2 regions of the Staphylococcus piscifermentans genome follow, and region 1 is predicted to be linked to the other one. Evidence: riboswitches for the same ligand, from Rfam matches in the RefSeq annotation. Region 1 holds a riboswitch; the other holds the start of a gene.
What was found. Region 1 has a riboswitch for S-adenosylmethionine ahead of metK (methionine adenosyltransferase). Riboswitches for the same ligand answer to the same signal wherever they lie in the genome.
Positions count from the first base shown of each region.

Region 2: another riboswitch for S-adenosylmethionine. It lies ahead of CKV71_RS12250 (aminotransferase class I/II-fold pyridoxal phosphate-dependent enzyme); the one in region 1 lies ahead of metK (methionine adenosyltransferase).

Region 1 is NZ_LT906447.1:1,225,024-1,228,240, forward strand. Features, by position in the region: gene pckA (phosphoenolpyruvate carboxykinase (ATP)) at 1-795, opposite strand, end outside; SAM riboswitch class I at 958-1,073, shown strand; gene metK (methionine adenosyltransferase) at 1,183-2,379, shown strand; gene CKV71_RS05700 (nuclease-related domain-containing protein) at 2,476-3,217, shown strand, end outside.
Region 2 is NZ_LT906447.1:2,603,499-2,606,715, reverse strand. Features, by position in the region: gene CKV71_RS12260 (hypothetical protein) at 1-800, shown strand, start outside; gene CKV71_RS12595 (hypothetical protein) at 815-1,762, shown strand; SAM riboswitch class I at 1,875-1,986, shown strand; gene CKV71_RS12250 (aminotransferase class I/II-fold pyridoxal phosphate-dependent enzyme) at 2,084-3,217, shown strand, end outside.

The DNA.
Region 1 (3,217 bases):
ACCATTTTTATTCCAGCCGTGTTCATCATCACCGATTAATTTACGATCTGGAGCTGCTGATAAAGTTGTTTTACCTGTTCCAGATAATCCGAAGAATAATGCAACGTCGCCTTTTTCACCCACGTTAGCTGAGCAATGCATACTCATGATATCTTGTTGAGGTAATAAATAGTTCATTACTGAGAAGATACCTTTCTTCATTTCACCCGCATATTCTGTTCCGCCGATAAGGATAATACGGTGTTTGAAAGAAATGATAACGAAAGTTTCAGAAGCTGTGCCATCTACTTCAGGGTTTGCTTTGAAGTGAGGCGCAGAAACAATTGTAAAGTTCGCTTTAATTTTTTCTGCTTCATCTTTAGAAGAAGGGCGGATAAACATGTTATGTGCGAATAAATTGTGCCAAGCCATTTCGTTAACTACAGTTAAACGTAATTGAGTATCTTGGTCACTTCCTGCGTAACCGTTGAAGACGTAGAGTTCATCTTTTTGGTCTAAGTAATCTAGAACTTTATCATACAATCTAAGGAATTTTTCTTCTTCGATAGGTTGGTTTACTGAGCCCCAGTCAATTGCATCTCTGTAAGAAGGTTCGTTTACAATAAATTTATCTTTAGGAGAACGACCTGTGTATTGGCCAGTCAATTGATTGATTGCTCCTAGTTCTGTGAGTTCGCCTTCATTATTGTCTAAAATCTTGTTGTAAAGTTGCGTTTTTGTAAGTTGAAATAATGATGATGGTTTTTCAATCAAATGATTCAACTTTTTTAAATTTGTTTGTGCATCTACTGCCATTTTTAAAAACCCCTCCAGCGCGTAAGTATTAATGTAATTGTAAGCCTTTACATTTTTATAGTATAACATACTATATCCATTATTCCACATCGGATTTATGAAAAAACAATTCGTGTAATTGACAATTTTATTTTGTTTGGGTAGTATTATTTGTAACGGATTCTCTTATCCTGAGTGGCGGAGGGACATGGACCCAACGAAGCCCAGCAACCTCTCCTTATTGGAGAAAGGTGCCAAACCGTTTGCAAATGTCATATAAGACGTTTGAACGATAAGAGCGAAAGGACGTCAAAGGGCTTTCTCTCTATGTATATATAGTGGAAAGCCCTTTTTAATTTGAGCTCATAGATAGAGAATTTTCGTAATTAAAATCAAAAGGAGTCAGTTATGTCGAATAATAGAAGATTATTTACGTCAGAATCTGTTACAGAAGGACATCCTGATAAAATAGCAGACCAAATTTCAGATGCTATTTTGGATGAATTATTAAAGAAAGATCCAGATGCAAGGGTGGCATGTGAGACAGTAGTCACTACGGGAATGGCTATGATTGTCGGGGAAATTTCTACTTCCACTTATGTGGATTTTCCAAAAGTAGTACGAGATACAGTTGAAGAAATCGGTTATACAAGAGCGAAATACGGCTATGACAACCAAACAATGGCAGTGATGTCAGCGATTGATGAACAATCTCCTGATATTGCGCAAGCAGTGGACCGCGCTTTAGAATATAGAAATGAAATCAGCGAAGAAGAAATTGAAGCTACAGGTGCAGGGGACCAAGGTTTAATGTTCGGATACGCTACCAACGAGACTGATACGTATATGCCGACACCGATTTTCTTCTCGCATCAACTTGCGAAACGTTTATCAGATGTACGTAAAGATGGTACTTTAAAATACTTGCGTCCTGACGGAAAAGTGCAAGTTACAGTAGAATATGATGAAAATGATAAACCAGTTCGTATTGATACAATTGTAATTTCAACACAACATGCTGAAGAAATAACATTAGATCAAATTCAAGAGGATATCCGTAAACATGTTATCGACCCAATTGTACCTTCATCATTATTAGATGATGAAACTAAGTTCTTCATCAATCCGACAGGCCGTTTTGTAATCGGCGGGCCACAAGGTGATGCAGGCTTGACTGGTCGTAAAATTATCGTTGATACTTATGGCGGCTTTGCGCGTCATGGCGGCGGATGCTTCAGCGGTAAAGATCCAACAAAAGTAGACCGTTCAGCAGCTTATGCAGCACGCTATGTAGCTAAAAATATTGTAGCGGCAGGATTAGCTGATAAATGTGAAGTCCAACTTGCTTATGCTATCGGTGTAGCAGAACCTGTTTCAATTTCCATCGATACATTTGGAACTGGAAAAGTTTCTGAAGGCAAATTAGTAGAAGCGGTACGTGATAATTTCGATTTACGTCCAGCAGGTATTATTAAAATGTTGGATTTAAAACGCCCGATATACAAACAAACTGCAGCTTATGGTCATTTCGGCCGTACAGACATTGCATTGCCTTGGGAACGTGTAGATAAAGTGGATGTATTGAAAGAAGCGGTCCAAGCATAATTCTGCGATTTTTGCATGAAATTCAGGATTATTATCGATAGAATCGAAACTTTCCTTTATAATGAAACGTAAGACAAGTAAAGGAGCGGAATATGTATGGGACCATTGGAAATTGGTTTAGTAGCAGCGATAGTCATAGCTGTTATATTCTTAATATTATTCTTAACTGCATTAAACAGTAAAAAGAAAGCACAACAGCAAGCAGAAGAACAATATGAAGCAAAAGAAAAAAGCTTGAAAGATAATTACGAAGATGAGCTTGAAAAAGAACGTGTAGAACATAAGAAAACAGTAACAAAACAACGTGCTGATTTTGATGCCACAGTCGATTCGAAAGATCGTGAAATTGATGCATTGAAGCTGTTTTCAAAAAACCATAGCGAATACATCACTGATATGCGTCTTATCGGTATAAGAGAACGCTTAGTGAAAGAAAAACGTATTCGCCCTGAAGATATGCATATTATGGCAAACATCTTCTTGCCGAAAAATGATATGAATGATATCGAACGTATCAGCCATTTAGTGTTAACACGTACAGGTTTATACATTATAGACTCGCAACTTTTAAAAGGGCACGTTTATAATGGTATCAGCGGCAAACAGTTTGCTGAATTACCTACCATTGAACAAGTTTTCAATGTCTTGAATTTAGATCAGCGTACACCGCAAACTTTAGTATTAGATGAAAATGACGATCAACAATCTGCAACGTTTGTGAATTACTCGAAACAACTGCATTATGTTGAACAATTAGCGGATGCGTTGCAACGTCAGTTGAATTTGAAATATACGCCAATGGCACTACTTTATTTCAATCCTAAAAATGAAGGTGCTG
Region 2 (3,217 bases), 1.2 Mb from region 1:
AAAAAGAATCAAACTCAAAATCTACATCAAGCTCAACTGGTACAAATCAAACTAATGATAATTCTGAATCGAAAAAAGAATCAAACTCAAATGTTAAACCTGTAAGCCAACTTACACCTCAAGAAAAGGTCGCTTTAGCATTATATGCACCTAAATCAGCTGAATTTACTGTTACTCCAAGTGAGTTATTGAATCATAGTTATGTTCAAAATGGAAATGGAGGAAATATTCAACGTACGATTCAACAATTAAAATTATCAAAAGTTGAAGATGTACCTCGGTATATTCCAAATGCACCTCAAAATATGACTTTTTATGATTCAAATGATTCTAAAGCGGCTTCAGTTGTTGTTATTGGTATCAGTGATACACAAGTATTGATTTCAGGCACACAAGGGATTAATCCGTATCAACAGCTAGTAAATATAGGTGGATTATATGATGTGAAAGATCTTTATAATCAATATAAAGACCGAAATTTCCAACAAGTAGCAAATCTTATTACCTTTAGAGAATCAGCTGAACCTGCACCAAAAGAGGATAATTCAAGCAGTGACAACGAAAGCAGTTCATCAGATTCTGGAGAAAAAGTAACTCGTGCTAATGTAATCGATAAAGTGGAAGACTACGAAGGTCACAAGTTAGATACGAGTACTTATACGTATAAAGAGCCTGAACAAAAGAGTGATGGAAGCTGGGGCTTCTCCTTTGTGGATAAGTCAGGTGATCTTGCGGGATCTTATATAGTACATTCAGATGGATCGGTAGAAAAATTTGATGCAAAAGGTCAACCTGAATAGGGGGACAACAAGAGATGAAATTAAAGTATTTGTTTGCCGCTTCTGCGACTTTAGCACTTTTGCTTTCAGGATGCGGACATGGCGATAATAAATCATCAGACAACAAAGAAGACACTCAACAAGAAACAAAGCATAAAGATGACAAAACTTCTGAAAAACAAACCAATAAAGAAGGATTTTCAGAAAAGAATAGTGGGAATGATAATTCCGAATCAGAAAAAACATCTGATAATTCTAGTAATACCAAAAGTTTTAATCAACTCACTAACAAAGATAAGATTGTACTCGCAATGTTTGCAGTGGGACATTCAAAGTATGCAGAAACAACCGTTTCTGCAGAAGAACTATTAAATCATAGTTATGAGAAATGGGATGGACTTGATAAGGCGCAAAAATCAATCCAACATATTAAATTCCAAAGAACATTTGATGGTCAAGTACCAGGACAGCCTTCTAATATGGATGTTTATGAGTCATATGAATCAAAAGGCAACTATCTTACGATGATGGCTATGACAGATTCGCAGATTATTATTATGCCTGAAAAAGGAACAAATACGTATCAACAATTACTAGATTACGGTGCGATTTATAATCTTAAAAATTTATATGAAAAATATATGGATAATCCAAACTTTTCAAAAGTGGCAAACATGACTTCGGTTAGTGAAACGCCTGAAGTAGGGACAAGTAGTAAGTCAGCTGCTAACTCGGATAGCGATACCAAACAAAGCACAAGTTCAAGCGGGACAGTGACGCGTGCTAACGTTATTGATAAAGTGGAAGACTACGAAGGGCACAAGCTAGATACGAACACTTATACGTATAAAGAACCGGAGCAATTAGAAGATGGCAAGTGGGGCTTCTCATTTGTTGATAAGTCTGGCAATCTTGCAGGTTCGTATATCGTTAATTCAGACGGTTCAGTAGAAAAATTTGATGCTAAAGGACAACCTGAATAATATTTATAAGACTCTGCAGCTAATGTGCTGTGGAGTTTTTATACATGTTACTCCTATAATTGATAAATGTCAGAATTTTTAGTACAATAAGAAACGTTAATTATATTAATCAGACTTATCAAGAGAAGCAGAGGGAATTGGCCCTATGAAGCTTCAGCAACAGAAGGTTATTAAGACTGACCTCACTGTGCTTCATCCAACAAGTACAACTTGAAAGATAGGTGCATATACATAGTGGGCTATATGTTGCTTATGCAGTGACATATAGCTTTTTTTGAAAAAAGTATGACGTATCTATCATTAATAAAAGGGGGACTAGGAATGGTGATGTCAAGAAGATTAGCGAAAATACCGGATAGTTATTTTGGAAAAACAATGGGAAGAAAAATTGAACATGGACCGCTTCCTCTCATCAACATGGCAGTAGGTATTCCAGATGGAGAAACACCCAAAGGAATTGTCGATGAATTTGCGAATGCTTTGCGTGTTCCTGAAAATCAGAAATATGGTGCGTTTCATGGAAAAGAGACGTTCAAACAAGCGATTGTCGATTTTTATCAACGTCAATACGGCGTTGAATTAGATAAAGATGATGAAGTATGTATCTTATACGGTACTAAAAACGGTCTGGTAGGCTTGCCGAATTGTATTGTAAATCCAGAAGATTATGTGCTACTGCCTGATCCTGGATATACAGATTATCTGGCAGGTGTTTTATTTGCAGATGCGCACCCCTATGCTTTAGAGTTGGATCCGCCGAATTACCAGCCAGATTGGGATAAAGTACCTGAAGATATCTTGAAACAAACGAAGCTCATCTATTTAACTTATCCGAATAACCCGACAGGTTCCACAGTGACCCAAGAAGTGTTTGATGAAGCGGTTCAAAAATTCAAAGGAACACAAACTAAAATCGTGCATGATTTTGCTTATGCAGCCTTTGGATTTGATCATAAGAACCCGAGTATCTTGCAGTCAAAAGATGGAAAAGAGGTAGCTATAGAAGTCTACTCTCTGTCTAAAGGTTATAATATGTCAGGCTATCGCGTCGGATTTGCGGTAGGGAATAAAGACGTTATACAAGCATTGAAAAAGTATCATACACATCACCATGCAGGTATGTTCGGTGCATTACAAGATGCTGCTACCTTTGCTTTAAATAATTATGATGATTTTTTAGAACAACAAAGCGAAGTGTTCAGAAAACGTCGAGACCGCTTTACTGCTATTTTAGATGAAGTTGCTATTCCATATGAACCTATGACAGGCGGTATTTTCTTATGGTTAAAGACACCTGAAGGTTATACTGGAGAACAATTTGTGGAATTTCTATTACAAGATCAGTCTATATTAGTTGCACCAGGTATCCCATTTGGTGATAATGGCAATCATTATGTACGTGTCTCCCTTGCATTAGACGATGAACAATTAGATGAAGCGGCGAAGCGGTTGAAA